Regions from separate parts of the Lysinibacillus sp. UBA5994 genome, predicted to be linked through region 1. Evidence: riboswitches for the same ligand, from Rfam matches in the RefSeq annotation. Region 1 holds a riboswitch; the other holds the start of a gene.
What was found. A riboswitch is a leader RNA that binds a small molecule or an ion and turns the genes downstream of it on or off. The one in region 1 is predicted to bind cyclic di-GMP.
Positions count from the first base shown of each region.

Region 2: it holds a riboswitch for cyclic di-GMP, as region 1 does, so the genes downstream of both, B3D98_RS16790 (amidase) here and B3D98_RS12190 (methyl-accepting chemotaxis protein) in region 1, are expected to answer to the same signal.

Region 1 is NZ_DJAU01000035.1:59,470-75,113, reverse strand. Features, by position in the region: gene B3D98_RS12220 (general stress protein) at 1-293, opposite strand, end outside; gene B3D98_RS12215 (trypsin-like peptidase domain-containing protein) at 587-1,924, shown strand; gene B3D98_RS12210 (MFS transporter) at 2,227-3,423, shown strand; gene B3D98_RS12205 (alpha/beta-type small acid-soluble spore protein) at 3,494-3,697, opposite strand; gene B3D98_RS12200 (DUF1456 family protein) at 3,882-4,376, shown strand; gene B3D98_RS12195 (hypothetical protein) at 4,518-4,712, shown strand; cyclic di-GMP riboswitch class I at 4,915-5,000, shown strand; gene B3D98_RS12190 (methyl-accepting chemotaxis protein) at 5,106-6,857, shown strand; gene B3D98_RS12185 (SDR family NAD(P)-dependent oxidoreductase) at 6,847-7,599, shown strand; gene B3D98_RS12180 (sodium:solute symporter family protein) at 7,621-9,111, shown strand; gene B3D98_RS12175 (hypothetical protein) at 9,249-9,923, shown strand; gene B3D98_RS12170 (methyl-accepting chemotaxis protein) at 9,980-11,674, opposite strand; gene B3D98_RS12165 (M23 family metallopeptidase) at 11,937-12,932, opposite strand; gene B3D98_RS12160 (PrkA family serine protein kinase) at 13,145-15,040, shown strand; gene yhbH (sporulation protein YhbH) at 15,280-15,644, shown strand, end outside.
Region 2 is NZ_DJAU01000056.1:90,574-106,217, reverse strand. Features, by position in the region: gene B3D98_RS16795 (carboxynorspermidine decarboxylase) at 1-421, shown strand, start outside; gene B3D98_RS16790 (amidase) at 467-1,348, opposite strand; cyclic di-GMP riboswitch class I at 1,392-1,483, opposite strand; gene B3D98_RS16785 (chemotaxis protein CheW) at 1,621-2,109, opposite strand; gene B3D98_RS16780 (M20/M25/M40 family metallo-hydrolase) at 2,133-3,248, opposite strand; gene B3D98_RS16775 (hypothetical protein) at 3,383-4,336, opposite strand; gene B3D98_RS16770 (acyl-CoA carboxylase subunit beta) at 4,443-5,990, opposite strand; gene mce (methylmalonyl-CoA epimerase) at 5,996-6,409, opposite strand; gene prli42 (stressosome-associated protein Prli42) at 6,535-6,630, shown strand; gene B3D98_RS16755 (aromatic acid exporter family protein) at 6,653-7,663, opposite strand; gene B3D98_RS16750 (BrxA/BrxB family bacilliredoxin) at 7,816-8,256, opposite strand; gene meaB (methylmalonyl Co-A mutase-associated GTPase MeaB) at 8,418-9,515, opposite strand; gene scpA (methylmalonyl-CoA mutase) at 9,515-11,668, opposite strand; gene B3D98_RS16735 (methylmalonyl-CoA mutase family protein) at 11,665-13,368, opposite strand; gene B3D98_RS16730 (dihydrolipoamide acetyltransferase family protein) at 13,490-14,833, opposite strand; gene B3D98_RS16725 (alpha-ketoacid dehydrogenase subunit beta) at 15,004-15,644, opposite strand, start outside.

The sequences.
Region 1 (15,644 bases):
CCTGTATCCAGTTCCTTCTCGAATTGAGCAGCTTCCGATTCACTTAATCCGACAGAAGCTAACTTGTTGCGGAGTTCATCTCCACGGGAATTCACCAGGTTCTTCAGAGAAGTCAGGAACCCTTGCTCGCTAATACCAGCTTCTTCTGTCCCGAGTGCTTCGTTAATATCATCTTCACGTTCTTCATAGTGCGCAAAGATGTAAATGTTATCTCGAAGATATCCTTGCGCTTCTAATTTCTCCACTTCTTGTTTCGCCTGTACTACGTTTTCTACTGTCAATTTGACTGTCATTATTGATCCCTCCTATATATGTTCACATTCAATCTATTCCACTAAATTGAATGGATAAAACATCTTTTTAGTTTTTAATTATGTTAGAGTGGCATTAACAACTAATGGAATACTAATGAACAACTAGAAAACATTGGGAGTTGTTATTCTAAATCTTTATTCCAAAGCTACGTCCAATTCTTTATAGAGTCGGGTTTTTTTGTTTGCAATCAATAGAGGATTTAGAGAAACATCAGAGAATTGTATATAAGTACCATTATATGTAATGAAGAGCTTATAGGAGTTGTATGAAGATGATTGTGACAACTAGACCGTTAAAAATTAAATACAATAAATCAGCAAATACTTTTCAGGAGTTTATGCAAATTAATCACAACAAACATTCTCTTACGAAGGAAGTTGTTTTTCTACGATATATCGGTATACCTGATTCTGTAGATTTTTATAAAGATGAGATTCTAAAAATGGAGGAGTATTTCTCCAAGCAAAGCATTTTTTATTTACGACTGCATAAGCTTGAGGTCATTCGTAATAAGGAAGATGTAGATAGATTGTCGGAAAGTTGGAGAATGTGGCAGACTGCTGCTGAAAACCCGCAATTACTGTATAAGCTATCTTTGTGCAGTAAATTAGCGAGTGATCAACTTGAATGGACAAAAAAGCTAAGCTTTAAACAGATGATTCAACTATTTAAAGAAAATCAGCCTTATCCTAATGAAACGTTGTTAAAAAATTTTGCAGTTAAATTTTTGTATTGGATGGATTATTATTTACCACAAATTTTTTCGGAGGAAAATCCAACTTCCCCCAAAATTGTTTTTATAGGTGACATTACGCAGCATGAATTACTATTTTTATATTTCTTATCGTCACTGGGGTGCGATATTTGTTACATGAATCCCAAAGGAGATATTGCCAATTTGTACCCTATAATAGAAGCGTCATCTACCTTACATATGTGTCGACATTTCTATGAAAAAGAAATAACATTGCCTATTAAAAGTACTTCAAGACAATTGAACATTCCTGCTCAAAAAACGAATGCGACGGAGGAGTGGAGCTATGAGCAATTAGCCTCCTTAGCCACATCTGTTGTGATGATTAAGACCTTCGGGGAGGATGACAAGGTTTTATGCTATGGCTCTGGTGTCGTTCTCCACCAAGATGGATATATTTTAACAAACCTGCATGTTGTGGGTGGTGGAAAATATTATTCTGTGCTCTATGAAAATGATACCAACGAGTATATTACCCATCAATTTGTAAAATATCATGATATGCATGATTTGGCTATTTTGAAGGTAGACAGAATAAGCCATCCTTTACCTGTAAAAATGGATGGACAATTAGTTCGAGGGCAAAAAATTGTGGCGATTGGCAGTCCGTTAGGATTGTTTAACTCAGTTTCTGATGGGATTGTTTCGGGTTTTCGTGATATTCGGCAAATGTCTATGATTCAATTTACAGCCGCTATATCAAATGGCAGTTCAGGTGGTGCTTTATTGGATATGCATGGGCGATTGGTTGGTCTGATTACAGCAGGCTTCGATGATGGTCAAAACCTTAATTTGGCTGTACCTGCCAATCTAATTTATCAGTTTGCTCAAAACTTTATAGAAATACCGTGTTGAATTTCCACTATTCGACCATTGCTTTTTCTTCAGTAATCTTATAGAATGTAGAACGGTATAAATGAACGATATATAAATCCTTTAATACGGTCCAGAGAGGCTGAAAAGGGCTATGTGATATTTTTAAGCTAATATCTTTGCTTTGTCATGCCCTTTTGTCCTCTGTGACGGAAGGGCTTTTATTATTGTTTCGTACCCCTCTTTTAAAGGAAGTCCCGTGAGGCTTCAAAAGAGAATGGACAAGACAGCTATAATCCATTCACTAAAAGAGATCGACAACTAGAAAATGGAGGCTAAAAAGAATGGATTATCGTAAAAAAACCGTGGTTGCTTCAGTGGCAGGGCTAACGCTAGAAGGAATGGACATTATGTTTATTTCCTTTGCTATGACAATGATTATTGCAGAATTTAATATTGATCTTGCAACAGGTGGATTGATTTCATCCATCACGAATATTGGGATGCTACTGGGTGGTATTATTTTCGGTGTATTAGCAGATAAATATGGTCGAGTAAAAGTGTTTACGTATACGATTATTTTGTTTGCCATCGGAACGGCCTTAACAGGAGTAGCAACAAGTATTGAACAAGTTTATGTTTATAGATTTATCGCTGGTTTAGGTGCTGGCGGAGAATATGGTATTGGGATGGCGCTTGTGGCGGAGGCTTGGCCAAAGAATAAACAAGGTAGAGCATCCTCTTATGTCAGTGTAGGTGCACAATATGGAGTAATTTTAGCTGCTTTATTAAGTGCTATTATTTTACCAACTTTAGGGTGGCGTGCATTATTCTTTGTAGGATTACTACCAGTTATTTTCGCCTTTATCGTACGTAAAAATATTGATGAATCACCAGAATGGTTAGCAGCGCAGAAACAACAAAATAATAAGCAAGAGAACGGGAAATTAGCACAATTATTTGCTTCACCTCGTATCACCATGACAACACTCTCCCTAATTCTAATGGCAACTGTTCAAATTGCAGGCTATAATGGTCTAATGATTTGGCTACCTTCGATGTTACAGAAATCGCAAGGTTTATCGGTTTCAAGCTCAGCATTGTGGACAATTAGTACCGCAGTTGGCATGATCATTGGAATGCTGACGTTTGGTAGATTTATGGATCGTTTTGGTGCAAAGCGAACATTCGGGATCTTTTTAGTAGCCTCTGCATGTGCTGTATTCTTTTACTCGTTTGCAACAGGTGCAGTAGCGATATTAGTAGGCGGTGCGGTTGTAGGATTCTTCTCTAATGGAATGTTTGCAGGGTATGGTGCATTAATTAGTAGCTTTTATCCAGTACAAATTCGCAGTACAGCAACAAACACCATTTTTAACTTTGGACGAGCTATAGGTGGGTTTTCACCAATCTTTGTAGGTTTTATTTTACAAAGCTACGATATGACTGTCGTGATGATTTACTTAGCAGCACTGTATTGTATTTCCTTTATCGTTATGCTAACGCTTAAGAGCTCAGGGAAGGAATTGCAAACAGCATAATTTTATAGAGCACGAAAGAACGAATTCCAATTATGTAAATGGGATTCGTTCTTTTCTTATTAGTATTTAATTATAATAAACCTTTTGAACGTTTTTCAGCGATTTCAACAAGACGTTTTGTAATCTCTCCTCCAACGGAACCATTTGCACGAGAAGATGCTTCTGGCCCAAGCTGAACGCCAAACTCTTGTGCAATTTCATATTTCATTTGATTGACAGCCTCATGTACTCCAGGTACTAGAAGTTTATTTGAACTGCGGTTATTGTTAGCCATTGTTCTCACCTCCTTGACCTTAGAATGGTTGCGATTAAATTTTTCATACATTTAAAAAGTAGGAAATGCACACGCTATTTGCTAACAACAACAACTTGTGGAAAGCTAGCAATAATCAGCAAACTCTCTGTTATAATTAAGCCTGGCTCTTTACTATATAAGGTTAATTAAAGGAGGAAATATAATGACAAATAATGATATCTTAATTCGTTTACGCTATGCGTTCGATATAAAAAATGTAGATATGGTAGAAATTTTTAAACTTGGTGGCATGGATTATACAAAGGAAGAAGTATTAAATATGCTGATTAAGATTAATGATGAGGAAGAAGCGCCAGAGGAATACATCAAATGTAATAATAAAATGTTAGAGGCATTTTTAAATGGATTAATTACTTTTAAACGCGGGCCTCAGAAACCAAGAGAAGGACAGGCTGTTGGACCTTTACCTGTGTCAGGTAAAGAAAGCCCAAATAATATGCTGCTAAAGAAAGTAAAAATTGCTTTAGCTTTAACAACTGAGGAGATGCTTGAGATTTTATATGACGGCGGCATTAAAGTTACAAAAGGTGAATTAGGTGCTATTTTAAGAAATCCAAGTCATCGTAATTATAAAGAGTGTGGCGATTCATTCGTACGAAATTTTTTAAGGGGCCTAACATATAAATATAGAGCATAATGCACAATGGATATCAATCATAAAGTGCCATTTTTTTCTTTAAAACTCGTTGACAATTTGTGACGAAATTGTGTACAATAAAATTATCACAAAATGTTCACAAAAAAGATGAAAAATGTTCACAGACAAAGGGGTGCTTGTATGATTTATTTTGACATCTTATTAGTAGCTATTGCATGTATTACAATGCCTTTTATTGTTGCAGTTATGTTAGATATTTTTTATGCGGAACGAAAAAAAGTACGCTTTTCATTACGTCGTACTTCCGTATGGTATATCGCTATGTTTGCGTTATCCTTTATACCTTCCGTATTACTTGTCACACAAAACGTATAATTTATTCAAACACTTAGGGGTAAGTGAATTGAAAGTGGACAGCTACAACGCTAATTGAGGTTGTAGCTGTTTTATTTTGTTCAATAGATGAATCATAATTAAGTAATTTATATAATTATTAATGAAGGAACAGCTAGTATAAAATATGTATGTTTTAAGTAGAGAGCATTGACTACTTTTACCTACTGTGTTAATTTTGGTAGGGAAATATAGGCAAATTTACTGAAAAGTAAAGACGCAAAGCTACAGGTCTAAGGCAATAAATGCTATGGCGGCTGGGTTGCAAAAGAGTGCTAGTTGTATCATTCTCATTCTAGTTTTTGTTCTTTTATGCCTATTTCTTTTGAAATAGGCATTTTTTTGCAAGTAAAGTTCAAAGGAGGAAAAGGGGAAATGAAGTTGTTAAAAAACACATCATTAAAAAATAAGCTTTTACTAACAGTCTCTATCGTTGTATTACTGCTTATCGCTATTATTACGACGCAAAGTATTAGTGAATTGAATAATCGGATGAATGTGGATTTGGAGCAAGAATTAAAAAGTGTTGGTTTATTAACAGCTATGAACTTAGACAGTGATGAAGTAAAAGATTTGCTGTCCGAAAAAGGGGAAACAAACGCAAAGTTTACAAAGATCCAAAAGCAACTTGATATGATTCAGGACCAGCAAGGTATTATGAGCTGGAGTTATATTTGGGATGTCAAGGATGAGGGTGGCGTCAATCCAATTGGCTATACCTCTAATCTAAATGAAGTATATGAAGCCGGTGAAATTTTTACTGATTTAGCGGATGAACATGTAGAAACAGCAAAATTAGCTATTGAAAATAATAGTACAGAGGTAACTGATATTTTCGAGGATCCTTTTGGTTCTTGGAGAACGGTTTTTAGTCCTATTAAAGATGATAATGGCCAACTGATTGCCCTATTAGGGATTGATTACTCCGCTGATTATATCAATACGATTATTAAAACAAGTGTGATTAAGCAAATTGTCATTGCCATTATCGGCATTTTAATTTTATTAGTTTTAGTTTACATAATTATAGATCGACTATTAAAGCCACTGAAAAAAGTAGTGAACGTTGCCAATCAAGTGGCAAATGGTGAATTAATAGATGTGGATTTAGAGACATCAAAGGATGAAATTGGTAAATTATCTGAATCCATTCGTACAATGGTGGCTAATTTGCAACATATTATTTTAAACATACGCAATACATCCAATCACGTTTCTTCAGCAGCCAATCAATTAACGGTACATGCTGGTGAAACTTATAACAGCTCAACAAATATTGCACTAGACATGAATCAAATTACACAAAATGCTGAGGCCTCGATGACCATGACAGAGGAAACAGCTGCTGCTATGGAAGAAACGGCAACAGGTATTCAGCAAATTGCTGATTCTGCAAATGTAGCTGCGGAATCCTCTATTTCAGCATCACAGGCTTCTGAACGAGGCAATGAAGTTGTACAACAAGTTATTGCTCAAATGGAGTTAATTAATGATTCTGTTGAACAAATAGGGACAACCATTAATGGACTACATGTTAATACTAAAAAAATAAGTGAAATTGTTAGCTTAATTACTGCTATAGCTGATCAAACAAATCTATTAGCTTTAAATGCTGCGATCGAAGCGGCACGAGCAGGTGAACACGGTAAAGGCTTTGCCGTTGTTGCGGATGAAGTGAGACGCTTAGCTGAACAATCCTCTCAATCAGCAACAGAAATTTACAATTTAATTAGTTCTATTCAGTCTGATTCAAACGCTTCTATCACGGTTATGGAGAAAGGTAAAGAGGATGTTAAGGTAGGGATGGCATTTACCAATGAAGTAGGCGAAATCTTTAAAGAAATTCTTACTTCCTCAGAAGAAGTAGCTAGCCAAATACGTGAAATTTCAGCAGCCTCACAACAAATTTCTGCATCCTCAGAAGAAGTGGCGGCATCTGTTAATAATATTAAACAATCTGCAGAGCAGTCAGCAGAGTTCTCTTCAAATGTCTCGAATTCTACACAAGAGCAATTATCTACCATGCAGGAAGTAAAGGATGCCTCTTCATCACTGGGCAAAACAGCAGAAGAGCTGCAAGGTCTAGTGGCAAAATTCAAATTGGAGAATAATCATAATGGACATTAATTTTACAGGAAAAAATGTTTTAATTACAGGCTCTAGTAAAGGAATCGGTAAAGCAATTGCTTTAGGCTTTGCGCAACATGGAGCCAATATTTTAATTAATTATATTGGGGATGAGCAAGAGGCAGAAGCTGTACGTGCAGAAGCAGAAAAGTTGGGTGTGAAAGCTTTAATATTCCACGCAGATGTTTCTAACTCTCAAGAAGTACAAGCGATGCATCAATTTATGGACGAGCATCTCGGGAATCTTGATATTCTTGTAAATAACGCTGGATTTGCACAGGGTTCCAGCATTACAGATTTAACGGATGAGCAGTGGGATCGTATGATTAAAGTTCATTTATATGGCTGTTTCTATAATTGCCGTGAAGCAGCAAAAAGAATGAAGGAACGTAATACAGGAAAAATCATCAATATTTCATCTGATATTGGTAGCTTGGGTTGTGAAGAATTCACGCATTATTCAGCTGCAAAGGGTGCTATTAATGCTTTTACAAAGGCTTTAGCAAGAGAATTAGCACCTTCTATACTTGTCAATGCAGTTGCTCCTAGTGGAACATTTACGGACATTCTACAAGAGTTTGGCGATAACTATGTGGAGGAAGAATCCGCAAAATATCCATTAAAACGTTTAGCACAACCAGAAGAAATTGCGAAAAGTGTATTATTTTTAGCCTCTAATCATGCTGACTTCTATACAGGTCAAATTTTAACGCCAAATGGTGGGGTCGTAATGAACGGTTAATGGAAAACGAAGGAGTAAATAATGTTAAATATTATTATCTTTTGCTTATACTTATTATTTATCTATTATATTGGCTATAAAGGCTATAAGCGTGTCAACACAGCCGAGGATTTAATTGTTGCTGGCTGGAGCATGCCTTTATCCGTTGTCACGGGTAGTTTAGTCGCTGCATTATTAGCAGCTCCCTTCTTTTTTGCAGCGGTAGGCTCTGGCTATACAAGTGGTGGCTTTGAAGGTTCGGCAACAATGGGTGGTTTAGGGACTTGTATGATTCTTGGAGCACTCATTTGGACAAAGCCATTACGACGTTTAAAGGGCTGGACATTAGCAGATTACTACGGTTTACGCTATGGCAGTAAAAAGCTAGGAGCCTATACAGGGGTTGTTATGGCAATTGCTTTTGGAGTTTTTAATGCAGCGGCGTTAACAGTTGGTGGAACGTATATTATTCAGCAATTGTTGCAAATTGATTTTATACCTGCGGCGCTTCTATTTGTATCGCTAACGGCTATTTATTCAGTTATTGGTGGTTTATGGGCAGTAGCCTATACTGAAATCGTACAAGGTGCGCTTGCAGTGGCAGGTATTTTGGGTATTACCATTTTTATTTTGTTTTACTATCCAGACGTTACATTTAATCCCGAGTGGTGGAATATCAGTACATTATTTGAGAAGGCAGGAGCAGAATTCTGGACTTTGTATCTTGTACTAGCACTTGGAGATATCCCTGCAGTTGACCTTGGGCAGAGGGTAGCTGCTGCAAAAAGTCCACGGGTGGCACAACGAAGCATGATTATTGCTGGTATTATTGTCATTGCAATTAGCTGGATTCCAGGGATGCTAGGGGAAGCCTTTAAGTCTATTTATCCTGAAAGCACAAACCCAGAAACATTGATGCTTACCTTTGCACAAGGTTATTTTCCTCCTTTATTAGCAGCTATTTTCTTAACAGCCATGGCAGCCATGGGGATGTCTACAGTAGCTGCATGTTATGTAGCGACTTCAGGGATTGTGACAAAGAATATTTATTTAGATTTTATTAATCACAATCCTGATCCTAAGAAGCTATTAAGATTTTCGCGATCTATTATTCTAGCTAGTGCTTTATTAGGTTTAGTGCTAGCTGTAAGCTTCCAAAAAGTAATTGATTTAGCTTATTTAGCTTGGGATATTATATTCGTAACAATATTCTGGCCAATCGTTTTAGGACCATTTTGGAAACGTGTCAGTACACCAGCAGTTTGGGCAAGTATTTCCGTTGGCTTAGTTTATTACATTGTTACATCACTAACATTCGTACCTAGTCTGACAATCCAATCAGAAGGCTTCATAGGTCTATTAAATGAATTATGGCAGGCTCCTGTATTTTCAGGTGTTGTTATAACTGGTATCACAATTGTCGTGGTGAGCATACTCGTTCCGCCATCTGAGCATGTTCTTGAGATGCATAAAATAGAAAAAGATAAAACATTAGACGACGTAAGTAGTAAAGAAGAGCTAATTGGTCGTTAAAAGCAAAAGCACGGATTCATTGTAAAGTTCAATGAATTCGTGTTTTTTATTAGAATGAAACGATAGAATCAAGAATACTATTGCTAGTACATCATCTGAATTTTTCTAGTGATTATCTTGATAAAGGCGGGAATTGGATGAAAAATATTTTCTTCATTTTATTAGGGATTGTCTATCTTTATCTAGCAAATGCCATTGAATTAGTCATTATTAAGCAACTATTTTTTTTAATCGGGCTGGCTTTAGTCGGTCTAGGGAGTATCCGTTATTTAAAAGAGCGTTATATTGCCATACAAACTTTGACAGCCATGACGGAAGCTAGTGAGGAGGAGATAATGGCTATTCCTCATACACAATGTACAGTTTCCAATGATGCTTTAAATGCTTTACTGTTAAATGAACAGACAAACATGCTTATTTTCGCCCGAAGAGAAGCTTTAGACGAAGAACTAAAAATTATAGAGGTTCCATTTAACAGAATATATGAGGTTGCCATCATGGAAGATGAAGTATTTACGGTTAGAACAAAGAATCATCTAATGAGTGGTTCCTTACTTGCTGAAGCAGATGAAATAGAAGAAGAGGAGGTAGAAGAAGATACAATTTCACAGCTATCGCTAAAGTTAGTAGTAGATCATTTATCAGAGCCTATTCAAGAATATATGTTCATGGATAATAGTGAAGATCCAATATCAAAAGAGGAGGATGACTATAAAGAAGCTATAGAGCTTTGTGAGAAATGGTTTCAAAAGATAAGTGTTATTATTAAACGTCATGAACTGGAACGAGTGCCAATAAGTCATTGGCAATAAGAGAGAAGGCTATCTCAAAATAGAAAAATTTGAGATAGCCTTTGTTGTTTAGATGATTAAATTTTAAATTGCTGTAGCTGCGTATTTAACTCTTCGGCCATTCCAGCAAGCTGATTTGCACTTCTAGCGATTTCATCCATTGTAGCGGCGGTTTCCTCAACAGTTGCTGTTGTTTGCTCAACGCCAGCAGCGGATTCCTGTGAAATGGAGGCCATATCATCAATAGAAGCATTAATGGTTTCCGAATTTTGAGCAAGCTGATTTAAATTCGTTGTAATCGTTGAAATATTAACTATCATATCCCCAACAGCATCAGAAATTTTTTCAAATGTTTCATTAGTTTCATCGAGCTGTGTGGTTCCTCTTCTTACTTCCTCATAGCCAGTCTGAAGGGCAGATGTTACATTGCCAGTTTCACCTTGAATACGCTGGACAATTGTTGCAATATCCGTGACAGAGAACTGTACTTGCTCAGCAAGCTTTCGGACTTCATCTGCCACAACAGCAAAGCCCTTGCCATGCTCACCTGCTCGTGCTGCTTCGATTGCTGCATTTAATGCAAGTAAATTTGTTTGGTTTGAAATATCATCGATAACTGACACTAGCTTGGATATTTCGGCAGACTGTTCATTTAAATTTTCTACCTTTTTCACAGAGTCTAATACAATTTCATTTATTGTAGCCATTTGTTTGGTAGATTGCACCATTAAACTTTTCCCTGAAACCGTTAATTTTTGAACATGACTAGAATGTTCGCTTAATTCAATGCCCTCTTGTGTAGTTTCATGAATGCTACGCTTAAATGCTGTCATTGTTTCTGCCAAATCACCTGTGGTAGATGCTTGTGTTTCTGTACCAGATGCCAGCTCTTGCATCGTTACTGTAATTTGCTCAGTACCTGCTTGTACCTCATTCGATGATTGAGCAAGTTCTTCACTACTAGCTGCTACTGTTTCAGAAACCGAGTAGATAGACTGGATCGTTTGTTTTAATTTTTCGTTCATGTCATTGGCTGCTACCATTAATGTTCCAATTTCATCTCGGGCTTTTACAGGCAGAGGCTCTAGTTGCAAATTTCCATCTGCTAATTCTTTCATCCGGTCGGCTACTACTGTAACAGGTTTAGAGATGGTACTGGCTGTGATAAAGGCAATTAGAATACCAGCTATAGTTAGAATCAAGCTAAAGGCGATACCAATTGTTCGATTCTCAGAGCTAGTTGATACAACATCATTACCGACATCTGTAATGGCTTTAGCTCGTTCATCTGCCAGTTTTTCGTAACCATATCGCACTTTCGTTACGAGTTCATGTGTATCCATTAAATTTTCTAAAGCTAATTCTTTATTGCCCTTTTGGTAGATATCAAATACCTCTGTATTGACAAGGGTACTCCAATCACGAGCGATTGCTACAAGTTGATCGCGTTCATCTGATTTTTCATATTTGTCTAGAATAGCATTATTTTCCTCAGCCATTTTGCGATACTCATCAAATGATTCTTTGTATTTTTCGTCGCCTGTCAACACATAATTTAACGCTGCAGATAGACGGACACTCATAGAGAGTGCTAAATTTTTACTTGCATTTAAAACAACTAAATCTTCTTTCACTAAATCTTTTGCCTGTTTTTCCATATTTGTATTGGAATTGTAAGTGTAGGTTGTAAAGCTAACTACTAAAACTAACAAAAGAATAAATGCACTTAAAATTCGTGTTTTAAGTGTTTTAAACTTGATAATGCCTTTCATTTTCCCATCCCTTTACTATCTCATTGAGAAATTTTTTCAACACAAGTATTATTTTATAACTAATTATGTGTATTAATAAGCCTTTCGATAGAAATATTTAAAAATAGTTTTTTAGTACAATGATATAATTATTTTCCTTTTCTTAATAGTTAAATATATATAGATGTCTAACAACTAATTTATATGTTTATGTAGAATTTCCTATATAGAAAGAAAATACACCTGAAGCAAAATGCTTCAAGTGCCATAAGTAAAGGATTCTCTATTGTTTTTGATTTTTCGCCTGGCGTTCCCACTGTAGAAGGGAAGGATAAGGGTCAAAAGCCCATTCAGTTTTTCCATTAAATTTATAAATACCATAATGGAGATGTGGAGGGAATTTGCCCGATGTACCTTCTTTCCCATATCCAGAGCTTCCAACATAGCCAAGAACAGTACCAGGTTTAACAATTGTACCTACTTCAATTTCCTTATGATAGCTACCGAGGTGGGCATAATAGTGGTAGGAATTATGATTGTCGCGAATACCAATACGCCAGCCACCAAATTGATTCCATCCTTTTACCTCCACTATTCCATAAGAGGTAGATAATACAGGCGTTCCATAGCTGGCAAAAATATCAGTTCCCTCATGAATACGGCGTCCACCCCAACCACGATTGGCGCCCCAAGTGCCCCTGTAACTGTAATCAGAGCGGATATTTAGCGGGAAGGTATGTGCATCAAGTTCTATAGTTTTAAAATGTCTGTACAATGTGGAGATGGTAAATATTTGATTGACTGCTTCTTCGCTTCCGTAATATTCCCATAATGCTAATTTAAAATCCTCATCTGTTGTTCCAAATTTCCCTAAATAACTAGCCATCGAAAAAATGACATCCTCATCATCCTTTGGACTAGCGATTCCATCATGATTACCGTCAAGGCCCATTCCTCCGAAATAGCTAATTGTCTCAGGAGAAGTGTCTTCCTTTACAGGATTTAATGCACCTGACCAGTATTCATCAGAAAATTGGATAGCCAAATAGCCTTCTCGTTTAGGGATGTCTTTACGAACTAATTGTAGGTTTCTCTCATACTGATCGATAGCAGCTAAAAAATGCCATGGAATGAGTAATTCATCGAATTGTACATAATAGGACATACGCTGCTGTAAAATTTCTTCTTCTGTAAGATCCTCCTTTGCAAAAGAGGCAGATGGGTACAGCATAATCCCTAAAAATAAAAATGTGAAAAGAAATATAAAATGGCGATGCAATGATGGACCTCCTTTCTAACGTTAGAATAACCGAAATTTTTATCTTCATTCAGTAAGGTTCTATGTATGAAAACAGTTGATATATCGGCAATTTTTTTGCCCCCAAAAATAGAAATAATAAGAAGAAACTTCATCAAAGAAAAAGTAATGGTATCATCATGCCATTAACTTCATACTATGTTATAAATCAAGCCCTGAATGGAGGGAAGGCTATTAACATTTTAGATAAAGTGAAAAACTATCGCGAAGAAGAAAACAGGCTGAAGTGGGAAGGGACATTTGCAGATTATTTAAACATCATTAGGGAAAGACCTGAAGTTGCTCAAACAGCCCATTCACGCGTCTACAATATGATAAAAAGTTCTGGTGTAGAGGAACGCGATGGGCAAAAAATGTACAAATTTTTCGGACAAGAAATTTTTGGGCTTGAAACAGCAATTGAAAGACTGGTGGAGGAATATTTCCATCCAGCAGCACGCAGGTTAGATGTTAGAAAACGTATTTTATTATTAATGGGACCAGTTAGTGGTGGTAAATCAACTATCGTTACCTTACTAAAACGCGGATTAGAGCAATATTCGCGAACAGATGAAGGTGCAGTTTACGCAATTAAGGGATGTCCAATGCATGAAGATCCGCTCCATTTAATTCCACATCATTTGCGTAATGAGTTCTTTGAGGAATATGGGATTAGAATTGAAGGAAGTTTATCGCCTTTAAATACAATGCGTCTTGAAAAGGAATACGATGGACGTATTGAAAATGTAATGATTGAACGTATTACTTTTTCAGAAGATAAACGTGTGGGTATAGGGACATTTACACCATCAGACCCTAAATCACAGGATATTGCAGATTTAACAGGAAGTATTGATTTTTCTACAATTGGTGAATTTGGTTCAGAGTCAGATCCTCGTGCTTACCGCTTTGATGGGGAGCTGAATAAGGCCAATAGAGGAATGATGGAATTCCAGGAGATGCTAAAACTAGATGAAAAATTCTTATGGAATTTATTATCATTAACGCAGGAAGGAAATTTCAAAGCAGGAAGATTTGCTTTAATTAGTGCAGATGAGTTAATCGTTGCTCATACAAATGAAACAGAGTATCGTTCATTTATTTCGAACAAAAAGAATGAGGCATTACATTCTCGAATTATCGTTATGCCAATTCCCTACAACCTCAAAGTTAGTCAGGAAGAGCATATTTATGAAAAGATGATAAAAGAGAGCGATATGTCCCATGTCCATATTGCACCGCATGCTTTAAAGGCCGCAGCAATCTTTTCGGTTCTCACTCGTTTGGAAGTTCCGAAAAAACAAGGTGTGGATCTAATTAAAAAAATGCGCTTGTACGACGGAGAAAATGTGGAGGGATTTAATTCCGTTGACTTAGAGGAGCTGAAGAAAGAGTTCCCGAATGAAGGCATGAACGGTATTGATCCACGCTATATTATTAACCGTATTTCTTCTGCTATTATCCGCAAAGAGATACCATCGATAAATGCATTAGACGTTTTACGAGCATTGAAGGATGGGTTAGATCAGCATGCATCGATTTCTCAAGAGGATCGTGAAAAATACATGAATTACATTGCGGTTGCTCGTAGAGAATATGATGAAATTGCTAAAAATGAAGTACAAAAGGCTTTTGTGTACTCCTATGAGGAATCAGCAAAAACATTGATGAATAACTACCTTGATAATGTAGAGGCATTCTGTAATAAAAATAAAATTTATGATCCACTTACTGGGGAAGAAATGAATCCAGATGAAAAATTAATGCGCTCGATTGAGGAGCAAATTGGCATTTCAGAAAATGCTAAAAAGGCATTCCGTGAAGAGATTCTCATTCGAATTTCTGCCTATGCACGAAAAGGTAAACGTTTTGATTATAATTCTCATGAAAGATTGCGAGAAGCCATTCAGAAGAAATTATTTGCAGATTTGAAAGATATCGTTAAAATTACTACTTCTTCTAAAATGCCAGATGAATCTCAACTGAAGAAGATTAATGAGGTTGTGGCAAGGCTTGTTGATGAACATGGCTATAATACAACATCAGCAAATGAGTTGCTACAGTATGTAGGAAGTTTGCTCAATCGATAACTTGATGTTCATTGTTCCAAGTAAGATAGGAGTGTCCCATTTTTAGGGCACTCCTTTTATTATCAGGAGGAGAAGATGTCCGAGACTTTGAAGAGATACTTTAGAGCATGGTCGAAAAAAATCTGGACGTTTGAGGCGTGATTGATAAATATACAATTGATTTTATGAAAAAAGTTCAAAAATTTAGCTCACAAGCATAGTATAGAAAAAGCGAATTTGATAGATGGGTGAGGATAAAAATGACTGAACACGAAAATAAACGCTTTGTCATTTCTCAGGAAAATTGGTCCCTCCATCGTAAAGGGCACCAGGACCAACAACGCCATATGGAAAAAGTGAAAGATGCGATTAAAAATAATTTACCTGATTTAGTTAGCGAAGAAAGTATTGTGATGTCCAATGGTCGCGAGGTTATTAAGATACCAATTCGGTCACTTGATGAATATAAAATTCGATATAACTATGATAACTCTAAGCATGTAGGGCAGGGACAAGGGGATAGTAGTGTTGGAGATGTAGTAGCGCGGGATGGCAGTAAGGCCAATCAGGCTCCAGGTAAAGGAAAAGAAGCGGGTGACAAGCCTGGCCAAGATTATTATGAAGC
Region 2 (15,644 bases), on a different contig from region 1:
GCCAGGTGAAGCAGTAGCCCTTAATACAGGCTATTTAGTAGCAACGGTGCTAGATATTCAAGAAAATGGAATGGATCTTGCTATTTTAGATACATCAGCAACATGTCACATGCCTGATGTACTTGAAATGCCTTACCGTCCAATGATTATTGGTTCTGGACAAGCAAATGAATTAGCACACACATATCGCTTAGGCGGACTAACATGTCTAGCTGGTGATGTGATTGGCGATTATTCGTTTGAACAGCCATTAAAACCAGGTGATCGTCTTGTATTCACAGATATGGCTCATTATTCAATGGTGAAAAACCATATGTTTAACGGTGTCAACTTACCATCTATCGTTTCTTATAATGATGAAGAAGGTATTAAAGTCATTCGTGAATTTAAATTCGAGGACTACAGTGGTCGACTGTCCTAATACCAATAGAAAAGCCCTTCCAGTTTAACACTGGAAGGACTTTTTTTATGGACGCATGGTCATCCAATTCTCCACATAATGAATGGCTACTCCATGAAAAGCATCGTTATTTGAAAAATGTTGCTGAACAAGTATAAGCTGTTCATTCATAAAGGCTTCTCCATTATCATAAAAAGTAATATTTTCCCCTTCCTCTGAAGCGCCTGTTTCTACACCAATTACAATTGATTTATTCACAGTGGAAGCATAAGCGATTTCATGTTCTACAATAGAGATAATATCTTTTGCAGCATCACGATAGGCCATGATCGTCACACTATCCGTATGGTCAATGACCCAATCAGCTAATAACCCTTTTCCAAATTGGTTATTATACTGAACTTCATCAAACCAAAATGGCATATCTACTTCTAAAGTAAGTTGTAACTGACTTGCTTTCTCACTTGCTTTCATTATTAGTGTTTGATAGGATTCTATCGTTTGTGCTTGATGTAAGCTCCATCCACTATTTAAATAAGGTTCTACATCAAGATGAACCCCAGAAAATTGCTCAGATTCAGTTGAATTCTCATTATATGTATGTAACCAATTAAACAATTCGTCTTGGCTTCGACTACCCTCAGCTGAAACCCAGCTTGCAGCACCATCCAATGCATAAATGCGAATACCTCTGTGAGAAGCGTTACTAATAAAATGCTTATAGTCATTGCTCGCTATGCCTTGATCGATTTGCAGATAAACTTTATTGACATCGTTATGTTCTAAAAATAATAATATTTTTTCTTGGTCATCCATGATGAGGGATGTATCCCACAGCCAAGTAGCCTTTTCCTGTATAGACATTGCATCAACCTTTCCACTTGATAAAGCTAATGAACTAATCATGATGACGATTAGTGCGGTCCATACTTTTAATTGTCTCTTCATACGAACTAACTCCATTCTACTCGCCACGGCTCCTAGAACAGAACCTGGCAACCTGACAATCTTGCACTGAAATTATAGTGTTTAGACTCATGGCTTTGCGTCCCTCCCTTTCGGTGAAGTTTGCCTTTTTCAGTTTTTTCTTAATCATTATCATACGCGGTTAGTAATTGTTTGTCTGTAGGTATAATGCATAATTGTCACATGTATGATCAGGTAAAAACGACAAAATACAGGTTAAATTTACTATTCAAACATAAAAAAACGTAGAGTACTTAAGCCTCTACGTTTTCCTTTTCATTTTCAAGCATTTTGTGTAAATAATCGATAATTTCCCTAATTCCCTCTAATGAATTAACCAGTATTTTTGGATCAACATATGTTATCATTCGATTTTCAAGATTAGCTACCGCAGTAAAATAGCGTGTTTTACTATAATTGACTAGACCCAATTGCTGAAGTACTGATTCATCGAAATCAAGAATTTCACGTGCTTCTGTAACAAGTAATCCATAATTAACAACATCTGTATTCAACACAATGATACGAGCAGTTGCTGTATTCGATGAACGATTGTACAGTATGCGTTCAAAATCAAGAACAGGTACAAGCTCACCGCGAATTCTTGTAAAGCCTAGAAGATAGTTAGGTAAATGAGGAATAGGTGTTACTTGCTCTAATTTTTCAATTGAAATCGCTTGCTCCACAGGTACAGCATACTCCTCTGTCCCACAAGCAAAAACGACTGCTTTGACACTTTCCATAGGGTCACATCCTTATTCGACTGTTAGTTTTTCGCCGATTCTTTGACGATTTCTACTAGTAAATCTGCTAATTTTTCAAGTTCTTCTACTGGTATTTTTTCATTTGTTGTATGGATATCCTCGTATCCAACAGATAAATTAACTGTAGGAATACCAAAGCCTGCGATGACGTTTGCATCTGAGCCTCCACCAGAAATGCCTAGTGTCGGTGTACGATCAATATTGCGTGCAGCAGCCATAGCTACCTGAACTACTTTATCAGATTCCGTTACACGGAAGCCTGGATACATTAGCTTCACTTCTACCTCTGCACGTGCGCCTAAAGAAGCAGCTACTTGTTCAAACGTATCTTGCATATGCTTTGTTTGCGCATCCAATTTAGCTTTGTCTATAGAGCGTGCTTCTGCAAGGATTGTCACTTCGTCACAAACAATATTCGTCGCTTGTCCACCTTCAAAACGCCCAATATTCGCTGTTGTTTCTTCATCTAAACGACCTAGTTTCATTTGAGCAATGCATTTTGATGCGACAGTTATGGCAGAAATGCCCTTTTCAGGAGCAACCCCTGCATGTGCCGTTTTTCCAATAATCTTTGTGAAAATTTTCGCTTGGAATGGTGCTGCTGTCACGATACCACCAACTTTACCATCGCTATCAACCGCAAATCCATATTTTGCTTTAATGTTAGCTGGATCTAACTCTTTAGCGCCAACAAGGCCACTTTCTTCACCAGCCGTAATAATAAATTCAATATCGCCATGTGCAATATTTTGCTCTTTCAAACGTTTGACCATCTCAAATAGAGCAGCTAGTCCTGCTTTATCATCGGCACCTAAAATCGTCGTACCATCTGATACGATATAGCCATCTTCACGTAAAGACGGTTTGATGCCTTTTCCTGGAACGACAGTATCCATATGAGAAGTGAAATAGATTGGCTCTACATCCAATGTGCCTTTTAATGTGGCAATAATATTACCTGCCCCATGTCCATTACGCGTATGTGCATCGTCTTGAATCACTGAAAATCCAAGTGCAGTTAACTTATCTACAAGAATTGGTGCTATTAGTTGTTCATGTTTTGTTTCCGAATCAATTTGTACGAGCTCAAAAAACTCTTCTACTAAACGACTTGTCATGTTGTAAAACTCCCTTAGTTTACGTGTATTTCCACGTTATAGTATATGTATCATTTTAGCACAACGTCAGAAGAGTTGAAATCATTGAACAATACTACCAAAATAAAAAGTCTGAGAAAAATCTCAGACTTTCCCTAGTCATTGAAAATAAGCTCTTTTTCTTTTTCTAATGATTGTAGGTAGTTGACAGCTTTATTATGTTTATCCTGTAAGCGCCAAATCGTATTATGTACATCATCTTGAACACGCGAGACCTGTTCCCTTGCTGTAGAGATTTTAGAATGAACAGACCATGCTGAAAAAATATCATCAAAAAAGTAATCAGCAAACTTAACAAACCCATCTGTTTCAATATGCAGCGATTTCGTAGACATTTCATGAACATCTAATAATTCATTATGAAACCGTTGTAACGCAATTTGAGCACTATGTAAATAGTTTTCAGACTGATCGAGTTCATCATGCTTTAAGTGCGTAGCAATCAGCCCACCGCCAAAAAATGTATCCCATGTGGAATATCCATTGGCCGAATGTAATGAAGCTGCTGCTTGCCCTAGCCTTGTAAGAGCTACTTCTCCCGCTTCCTCCGCCTCTTTAATTTCTCTAATGAGCTGCTTTGTTAGCATTTCCTCATGTGCTAAATGCTCTAGCCTTTCTGCTTGGGCAGCATCATGAATCTGTAAATACTTCTTCTTTTTAAGGTAGACCTGTTGAAGTGATTGCTGTAGCGCATTTTCATCAATCTGGGCAAGCTGATTCATCACTTGCACGTTGTCCTCTGCTAAATCATTTTGCATTTTCTTTGCTTCATTCAGCTTTAATTCAAGTACTGCCGCCTTATCAATTTTTTCTGCCCTCAGTTCATCTTGTTGCCCTGTCCACGTACGAATCATATTCATAAACGAGAAACCATCCAATTTATCAAGTTTGGATCGAATTTGGTGGAGTGCTGCTGTATGAGTGTCTATTTCCTGTTGTGTATGTTTAATTTGCCCATCAATTAACTGATTTTGTTCGTTTAATCTAGATGCTTTTCTAAGTTGTGCATGAATCTTTTCTTGCTCTGTTTGTAATTGCTGCCATTCCATTCATCTCAACTCCTCATATCTATCAGTACGGATGACATACAAAAATGTTTCACTTTTTGGCAATGAAAAACCTAGCAACTTTTGAGCTGCTAGGCTTGTATGACTATTATAGAGGAATATTACCGTGCTTTTTCTCTGGACGTGTTTCATGTTTGTTTGACAGCATATCAAGTCCTTGAATCAGCTTGATACGTGTATCTCGTGGATCGATTACGTCGTCTACCATACCGCGAGATGCTGCAACATATGGGTTAGCAAATTTCTCTTTATATTCTTCGATTTTTGCTGCACGAGTTGCTTCTGGGTCATCTGATTTTGCAATTTCACGGGCAAAAATGATGTTAGCTGCGCCAGCAGCACCCATAACAGCAATTTCAGCATTTGGCCATGCAAATACAAGGTCAGCACCAATTGATTTAGAGTTTAAGGCAACGTAAGCGCCTCCATAAGCTTTACGTAAAATCACTGTAATTTTTGGAACAGTCGCTTCTGAGTAAGCATAAAGAATTTTCGCACCATGACGAATAATACCACCATGTTCTTGTTTAACACCTGGGAAGAAGCCAGAAACGTCTTCAAATGTGATGATTGGGATATTGTATGCATCACAAGTACGAATGAAACGAGCAGCTTTATCAGAAGAATCGATATCTAAGCCACCAGCAAGAACTTTTGGTTGGTTACAAACAAGCCCAACTGATTCGCCAGCAATACGTGCAAAACCGACAACTACGTTTTTAGCAAACTCTGCATGTACTTCCATGAACGAACCTTCATCCACTACTTGCTCAACAACTTTACGTACATCATATGGACGTGTTGTTTCGATTGGTACTGTATCTACGATTTCTGGACGATAGTCATCCCCTTCAGGTCTAGCTTGACGAGGCGCCTTTTCTTTATTGTTTTGTGGTAAGTAGCTTAATAGTTTTTTAATTTCATCAATCGCTGCCTCTTCAGAAGGAGCACGGAAATGAGCATTCCCACTGACCGCATTATTTACTTTCGAACCACCTAAATCTTCAGCAGAAATTTTCTCTCCTGTTACCGTTTCGATTACTTTAGGTCCTGTAATGAACATTTGAGATGTCTTATCCACCATTAGAATAAAGTCAGTAATAGCTGGAGAATAAACAGCTCCACCAGCACAAGGTCCCATAATCACAGAGATTTGTGGAATCACACCGGAATAAATGGCATTTCGGTAGAAGATATGACCATAGCCATCTAATGAAAGAACACCCTCTTGAATACGTGCACCGCCTGAGTCATTGATGCCGATAAATGGTGTACCATTTTTAGCAGCTAGATCCATCACTGTTGCCATTTTTTTCGCATGCATTTCTCCAAGCGCCCCACCAAACACTGTGAAATCTTGAGAGAATAAGTATACTGGACGTCCGTTAATTTTACCGAATCCAGTTACGACACCATCACCAGGTCCCTCCATTTTTTCCATGCCGAAGTCTACTGTACGATGTGTAATAAATGGGTTGATTTCGAAAAATGTACCTTCGTCTAGCAACAAGTCTATACGCTCACGAGCAGTAAGTTTCCCCTTCTCATGCTGCTTATCGATGCGATCATAGCCACCACCAAGTTCAATTACCGTTTTACGGTCATACAAGTCATTGATTTTGTCGAACATATCCATACTAATCACTTATCCCCTTTTCCACTTTTATCACATAATTCATATAACACCCCAAATGAGGATTTAGGATGCATAAACGCAACCTCTGCCCCTCCAGCACCTGGCCCTGGCTCTTCGGATAAGAGACGTACACCTTTTTCACGAAGCTCTGCCATTCGTTCACGAATTCCCGTCACACCAAACGCAACATGATGAATTCCTTCTCCACGTTTTTCAATAAAACCATGTATGGCACTTTTATCACTCATTGGTTCTAATAGCTCGATTTTCACGTTCCCTGCATCGATAAATGCCACACGAACCTGTTGAGATTCTACTTCTTCCACTTTCATCAACTTTAAGCCCAAAGTTTCTGTATAATATGTAATGCGTTCATCAAGATCGCGCACTGCAATCCCAATATGGTCTACTTTCTCCATGGTGACATCTCCTTCTGTTATGGTACATACTCTATTTTACAGACTTTTTTGTCAAAACTCTACTACTTGAGAAATTTTTCAGATTTGCTAAACTATTTATAAGAAAAGAAGGAGCGAACGAGCATATGAGTAATAAAAAATTTCAAAAAGTCGTTATTTATAGTATGATCGCAATTATGCTAATCTCATCTCTAGCATTCGGATTATCTATGATAATTTAAGGCAAAGCACGAGGCGTCCACACTACTGTGGGCGCTCTTTTTTAGCCTTTAACCCTTTAAATGACTGCTTTATTTCTAAATACCTGTCCATTTCCTCTATAAACTGATAGAGGGCTGCCTGAGCGATAAATTGCTCGTGGCTTTGTGGTAAAGGAAGCTGAGAAAAATCGCGCTTAACATGTTCGAGTTTTTCGCGATACTGACTAGCCGTATTCCCCGAATGAACATGCTCACCTAGGTCTTGTAAAAAATCTGCCACAATTTCAGCCTCTTGTACTATAACAGGTAATGTCGTCACTTTGGGTAGCACTCTTTCGATAATTTCTAGCTGCTGCTCTCGCATATCGAAATATACATAGTAATCATTTTTACGTCTTGTAAAATGGTTTTGAACATCTTTAAACGCTAATGATTTTGCCTCTTCTAGTGCTTTGATTGCATCGATAATTTCTTGGCCGTTCCACAACGTATCTCCTTGCCGTAAATAGCTGGCAATTTCTAAAAAAATCTTACTATATAGCTCCTCTATTTTGACTCTGTAGTAATTTAATTCCTTTTGAATGTCTGGCATATACATATTAATGGCAATCCCTGTTCCATAACCGATAGCCATCAACGCTAATTCATTATAAACAAGTGTTAATGAATAACCTTCAGCAGCGTAAATATGCATAATAATCACGACACTGGAGATAAATCCATCCGCAACCTTTAAAGATACAATAGTAGGAATAAAGAGTATAAGCATGCCTGCTAGTGTAAGTGGATGATAAGCAAATAACTCAAAGCTTACAAAGGCAAAAAGCATTGCTACAATACTTGCAACCAATCGTGTATAGGCTGCATAAATGGATTTCTTTTTTGTTGGCTGCACACATAATATGGTTAGAATACCAGCAGATGCATATGAGGCTAAATCAAAATACTGTGCAATGGCAATAGCGATGGCCGCACCAATTGCTGTTTTTAAAGTTCGATAGCCGATTGAAAACTTCTTCAGGCCGACTGCCTCCCATCCTTTAGTACTCTTCACTCATTCAGCTAATTATTTAGCCAATATTACAAAAATTTTAATAATAATGAAACTACCTATACATGAGGATCAGTAGGAAGCCTACATAGATAGCATGATCTATGAGGCTTTTCTACTTGATTGAAAATGATTTTTCTTATGCAAGAATAGACTTAAAGCTCGTCACAATATTCTTCAAAGTTTGCTTGTAAATTTGTCACAACTGACATTGGGTCATGCCCTTCAATTTCATAGCGTCCCACTTCTGCGACAACTTGTCCGTCTTTTAATAGAACGAATGATGGTGATGAAGGTAGATGATCTTCTCCAAAATGGTAACGCGCTGCTGCAGTTGCCTCTTTATCTTGCCCTGCAAACACTGTTACTAAATGGTCTGGACGTTTATCATAATGAACGCATTGTGCTGCTGCTGGACGAGCGATACCACCCGCACAACCACACACTGAGTTCACCATTACTAATGTTGTACCTGGACGAGCAAACGCCTCTTCTACAGCTTCTGGTGTTGTTAATTGTTCATAACCAGCTGCCTCAATTTCAGCACGTGCTGTTTTTAAAATTTCCTGCATAAATAAATCGTAATCCATATTCATATAGCGATAGCTCCTTTCAAGTTCGCGCCAATTTAGTTATATTTCAGATAGTAGATTTTTGACGCTTATCCATCTCTTATCATAGCAGTTTGCAAGCAATTTGTGCACCTACTTGCTCAACACATTTCAGTTGAAATTACTACGATTTCAATAAGACTCGTTTACTTGTCTTCCTGCTCCTCGCTAAATAAACGATCCACACCTTGTGTAACTGTCAACTGTCCACTTAAAATTTGACGTTCAAGCTGTTGTACTTGTGCTTTACGTTGCGGGTTTCCATAAAAGATATCTATTAAATGATCGGTAATCATCGATTGGAACCATTCTTTTGTTTGTTGCTGGCGTCGGGTAGCCCAATAGTGATTTGCTTCTACGATTTGCTTGAATTCCCCAATTGTTTCCCAAACCTTATCAAGTCCTCGATTTTCTAGTGAACTAACAGGCATGGCAGTTGACATCCAACCAGGTGTAGCAGGCTGTAAAAAGTGCAAAATTTGTTTGTACTCTGCAACCGTTTTTTTAGCTAGACGTACATTATCACCATCCGCCTTATGCACGACAATTGCATCTGCTAATTCCATAATGCCTTTTTTCATGCCCTGCAATTCATCCCCCGCTCCTGTTAAAACAAGAAGCAGGAAGAAGTCAACCATGCCACGGACATAGGTTTCACTTTGTCCAACACCCACTGTTTCAATTAAAATCACATCATAGCCTGCTGCCTCACAAACTAACATGGTTTCTCGTGTCTTTTTGTGAACACCCCCTAGGGTACCTGCCGATGGCGATGGACGCACAAATGCACTAGGCTTCTTAACGAGCTCTTCCATACGCGTTTTATCGCCAAGTATACTTCCTCCCGATAGAGAAGAACTTGGATCAATGGCAAGAACAGCAACTCGTTTCCCCATATCACAAAGCATAGTACCGAAAGCCTCTATGAATGAGCTTTTTCCTGCCCCAGGCACACCTGTTATGCCAATTCGGATACTATTGCCTGTATGTGGAAGAAGCTCCTGCAATAGTTCTTGTGCCTGTACTTTATGGGTAGCGTTTGAACTTTCAATGAGGGTAATGGCTTTTGATAAATGTGTGCGAGAGCCCGCACGTACTTGTTGTGCAAGCTCTCCTACATTTAGAGTGTCTGCCTTTTTCTTTCGGAACTTTTTGGGTGTACCATATTGCATCCCGTCGTGAGTCGCCTCTACTCCGTCCATGACAAATAGCGCACTTTCTTCCATTCCTTTATTTTTGTCCATTATTCAGACACTTCCTCATAGCCTAAACGTTTGTAGATTTCTTCAATAATTTTTTGTGCGGATACAGGAATCACTGTACCTGGTCCGAAAATGGCTACTGCACCAGCATTATAAAGGAAATCATAATCTTGTGCTGGTATAACACCACCCACAATAATGATAATATCTTCACGACCTAGTTTTTCAAGCTCAGCTATCAATTCAGGCACTAATGTTTTATGTCCTGCTGCTAGTGAAGACACACCAATAACATGAACATCATTTTCAACAGCCATTTGAGCAGCCTCAGCAGGCGTCATAAATAATGGAGAAATATCTACGTCAAAGCCTAAATCTGCATAACCAGTTGCGACAACCTTTGCACCACGGTCATGTCCATCTTGTCCCATTTTAGCAACTAAAATACGCGGACGACGACCTTCATTTTCAAGGAATTCTTCTGTCATTTGTTTCACTTCCGCAATTTGCTCCTCATCAGAGAAGTTTGCAGAGTAAACACCAGAGATCGAACGAATGACCGCTTTATGACGACCAGAAACTGCTTCAATCGCATCAGATATTTCACCTAAAGAAGCACGAGCGCGCGCTGCATCCACTGCTACCGCTAGCAGGTTTTCTTCTCCATCTTGAGCCGCCTTCGTTAAGCGAGCTAAATGTTTTTGAACTTCCGCTTCATCACGAGCTGCCTTCATCGCTTCTAAACGTTCAATTTGTTTTTGACGAACAATGGTATTATCGATATCTAAAATATCGATTGGCTCTTCTTTTGCTAAGCGATACTTATTCACGCCAACAATCGTTTCTGTTTTAGAATCAATTTTCGCTTGACGTTTTGCTGCAGCTTCCTCAACCTTCATTTTTGGAAGTCCCGTTTCAATCGCTTTAGCCATACCACCAAGCGCTTCAATTTCTTCGATTAACGCCCAAGCAGATTTCGTAATTTCTTCTGTTAATTTCTCTACGTAGTACGAACCACCCCAAGGATCAATGACTTTTGTCATCGCTGTTTCCTCTTGTAAAAATAACTGTGTATTACGCGCGATACGTGCTGAGAAATCTGTTGGAAGTGCAATCGCTTCATCTAATGCATTTGTATGAAGGGATTGCGTATGTCCCATCGAAGAGGCATTTGCTTCGATTAAAGTACGTGCAACATTGTTAAATGGATCTTGCTCAGTTAATGACCAGCCAGATGTTTGGGAGTGCGTACGTAATGCTAATGTCTTTGGATTTTTCGGGTTAAACGTAGACATCATTTGTGCCCAAATACGACGTGCTGCACGCATTTTAGCAACTTCCATGTAATAGTTCATACCAATTGCCCAGAAGAACGATAAGCGAGGTGCAAATGCATCAATATCAATGCCTGCTTTTAATCCTGTTCGTACATACTCCAAGCCATCTGCTAATGTATAGGCAAGCTCAATGTCATTTGTTGCGCCTGCTTCTTGAATATGGTAACCCGAAATTGAAATAGAGTTAAATTTTGGCATATACTTCGCTGTATATTCAAAAATATCTGCAATGATATTCATTGACATAGCTGGTGGGTAAATATATGTATTACGCACCATGTATTCTTTTAAAATATCATTTTGAATGGTACCAGCTAATTGATCTGGCGTTACCCCTTGTTCTTCTGCTGCTACAATATAGAATGCAAGGACGGGTAATACGGCACCATTCATTGTCATTGAGACAGACATTTGGTCTAACGGGATTTGATCGAAAAGGATTTTCATATCCTCAACTGAGTCAATCGCAACCCCAGCTTTTCCTACATCCCCTGTTACACGTGGATGATCAGAGTCATAGCCTCGGTGTGTTGCTAAATCAAACGCGACAGAAAGACCTTTTTGTCCCATGGCCAAATTTCGTTTGTAAAAGGCATTGGATTCTTCAGCAGTTGAGAAACCAGCGTATTGCCGAACCGTCCATGGACGTGCTACATACATAGTAGGGTATGGTCCACGTGTGTTGGGTGCAATCCCTGCCACATCATTTAGATGTTTAGCCTCTTTAATATCTTCTTTTGTGTAAATATCTTTAATTTCAATCCCCTCATTTGTCATGAACTTGTCTTCAGACGCTTGAGGTGCTTCAGCTGTTAAAACCTTTTCTATTTCTACTGCATTAAAATTTGGCTTGCTCATCGTTGGACCTCCTTCATGCTCGCAAACACGGACTGTAATTTTTCAATGATGTTTTGTCCTGCGAAAATAAAGCCGTTTAAGCCATTTGCTAACCATGCTTCTTCTTCGTCTTTAAATTTGCCCGCTACATCTACAAGCACATTCGCTGGTTTTTCAGCTAAAATGGCTGATACAAATGCTTTTGTATCATCATCATTGCCTGCAATCACTACATACTTAGCCTCTGTCGCCTTCAGCCAAGCTACTGCCTCTTCTACAGTTGTCACTGGCTCACTTTTTTCTGGTACAAGACCCACTGTGTTTAAGAAGCCCGCTACAAAATCTGCGCGTGGTTTAGAGCTTTTTAATGATCCTAATGCTAAAATACCTGTTTTTACATCTGCTGCTGTCATGTCTGCACGTAAGTCCTCAAATGGAGCAGCGATACGCTTAATATCAGCAAATAATGGATTTGTATCCTGTTCAAGAATATCAGCTGGATTAGCATAAATATTCGTTCCAATTAATGATTGCTTACGTGTTTGGGCAGCTTTGATGCGTTTTTGATAGGATGCTTCCACTTCTTCTGCAAGCTTGCCAGAGGCTGTATATTCATCGATACCGCCAGCTGCCTGGATGTCTAAAAATAGTGCCCATGCTTCTTTCACAAAATCTGCTGTTAACGACTCGATAAAGTAAGAGCCCCCTGCTGGATCTTTTACTTTTAAGACATTTGTTTCTTCTCTTAAAATTAATGATACATTACGAGCGATACGAATGGATTGATCCGTAGGTTTTGTTAACACGTCATGTGGATGAACCGTAAAGAGATCAGCACCACCGATTAAACCAGAAAGCGCTTCATTTGAAGAGCGTAATAAATTTACATACACATCTAATTTAGAAAAGCTTCTTAATGATGTTTCAGCAACAGTAGGGATTTTGATATGATCTGTTACGCCATAAGCGGATGAGAACGCTTTCCAAAGTACTTTAAAAGCACGTAGCTTTGCAATCTCCGTAAAGAATTGTGTATCAATGGCAAATGATACAAAGAATTTCTTCGAGAACGCTTCAAAGCTTTCTTCTTGTTCTGCAAATTTGGCTGCTAATGCAAGTGCATAGGCTAATTCTTGTATAGCGTTAGCACCTTCATTATGATAAACCGTTGTGTCTGCACTGACTGAGCGCACGTTCGGAAATGCAGTCAAAGTGATAGGGTCTTTTGAAATAATGTAACCTTTAATGGCTTCTTGTTGATCTACTGGAATGTTGTCGAATACTGCTAATAATGGGTCTTTTGAATTTTCAATAGTAATTTTAAACGAATATTCTGAGAAATATGATGCTAATTTGACCAATACTTCTTCTGTCCAAGCAAAGCTCACTCGGCTATCAATCGTAATAACTTCATTGCCTCGAGCTAGACTATCCTCAAGCTGTGCAAAAAAAGCTTCGCTTGAATCAGCGTGAATTTGTTGTGCCACCTGAAATACTTGATCATTTTGTAGGGAACGGATTGTGGCAACTTGTAAATCAAGCTCTTCTCCAAGCTTAGCTACTAAACTTTCTTGCGTGTAAAGCGGCTGTAGTGTAACACCTTCATTTGTTTTTGTGAATAGTGACTCAAATGGTTTCCCTTTTAAAGCTTTGATTGCTGCATCTTGCCAGTCTGAATAGGCTGGTATTTCAAATTCAATATTTTTCATGTTGTTTGACATGCGGACGCTTAATCAGCTTCCCCCCTTAGTAGTTTCTATTTGTTATTCTACATGACAAATTGCGACTCGAAAAGCATAAAAAAAATCGGAAACCCTTATACAGCAGGTTTCCGACAAGTCATCAGTAGACTGACGTTGAAGATTTATTTGTATTTTCGAGTATTTCTTTTACTCTATTTAGGAATTTACCACAGACAAGTCCATCAAGCACACGATGATCTAATGATAAACATAAATTCACAATATCACGTGCAGCAAACATTCCACCTGGTAAAACAACAGGTTTTTTTACAATACTTTCCACTTGTAGAATCGCTGCTTGTGGGTAATTGATGATGCCCATTGATTGAACAGAGCCAAATGCACCTGTATTATTCACTGTAAATGTACCACCAGTAATGTCATCCATTGCTAATTTTCCTGTACGAACTTTGATAGCCAGTTCATTGATTTCTTTCGCAATTCCTTTAATGGATTTTTCATCTGCGTGTTTTATAACAGGTACAAATAAGGCATCATCCGTTGCTACTGCAATCGAAATATTGATGTCATGTTTTTGAATGATTTTATCTTCCGCCCACATCGAATTCAGCATTGGGAATTCCTTTAAAGCTTGAGCAACCGCTTTTACAAAGAAGGCGAAATATGTAAGATTAAAGCCTTCTTTTTGCTTAAATTCATTCTTTAAGCTATCACGATAAGTCACTAAATCTGTTACATCCACTTCCATCATCATCCAAGCATGCGGCGCTTCATGTACACTTTTCACCATATTATTCGCAATGGCACGACGGATCTTCGTCACTGGAATTTCGATATCTCCTGGATGAATAGGTTGTACAGGTGCAGCTGCTTTTTCCACTTGTTGCTGTGGTGCAGAAGCTGCTGTAGGTGCTGATGTCGTTTGAACGGTTGGAGCTGCTTGTGCTACATCATTTGCCGTTGGGATATTACCTGTTTCAATGAGCTTTAACAGGTCTTTTCGTGTAATACGACCACCCTCGCCAGTACCTGTTACAAGGTCTAAAGCTATATCATGCTCCTGTGCAAGTCGAAGAACAGCTGGTGAATAACGTACTTTACCCGTACGTGCCTCTTTTGGTGCAGATACTGGAGCTGCTACCTGCTGTGGTGCCTCCTGTTTCTTTTGAACACCTGCATTTAAAATAGCCGTACTTACCGCTGATTTTTTTTCAGGTGGTGGTGCTGGTAATTCACCTTCTCCCGCTATTTCAATCGAGCAAACGACTGCTCCAACTGGTAATGTCTGACCTTCTTGCGCAAGTAGCTCCGTGATAACCCCTTCAAATGATGACGGGATTTCAGCATTTACTTTATCAGTAACAACCTCTGCTAATGGATCATACTTTTTAACTGTATCTCCAGGCTTTACAAGCCATTTTTCAATTGTACCTTCTGTTACACTTTCGCCGAGCTGTGGCATTGTAATATTTTGAACCGACATCTTTTATTCCTCCCATCAATTAAGCCTAGGCGTCATTGTACCTGATGCAGCGCTAAAAACATTAAACGTAGATAGGCATTTAGACAGATTTTGACTTTCATATGTGCAAAGTCAAAATCTGTTGTTCCGTCTGAGGCTTTTATTTTTTCGTTCAGCCTTGTTGTAATCTATTAGAACGCAGCAAGTTCTCGCATAGCACGTTCCACTTTATCAGGATTAATCATAAAATATTTCTCCATCGTTGGTGCATATGGCATGGCTGGCACATCAGGTCCCGCTAGACGTTGAATTGGTGCATCAAGCTCAAATAAACAATGTTCTGCAATAATTGCAGCAACCTCACTCATGATACTACCTTCTTTATTATCCTCTGTGACAAGCAATACTTTACCTGTCTTACTTGCAGCCTCAATAATCGCTTCTTTATCCAGAGGGTAAACTGTACGCAAGTCAAGGATATGAGCGGAAATACCATCCGCAGCTAGGCGTTCTGCCGCTTGTAAAGCAAAGTGGACTGCTAAACCATAGGTAATGACTGTCACGTCATCTCCTTCACGTTTTACATCTGCTTTACCAATTGGCAATGTGTAATCATCTAGTGGTACTTCCCCTTTAATTAAACGATAGGCACGTTTATGTTCGAAAAATAATACTGGATCTTCATCACGAATAGCAGCTTTCAATAAGCCTTTTGCATCATACGGTGTTGATGGAATGACAATTTTCAAACCAGGTGTACCAGCAAAAAGTGCTTCAACGGATTGTGAATGATAAAGTGCCCCGTGAATACCTCCGCCAAAAGGTGCGCGGA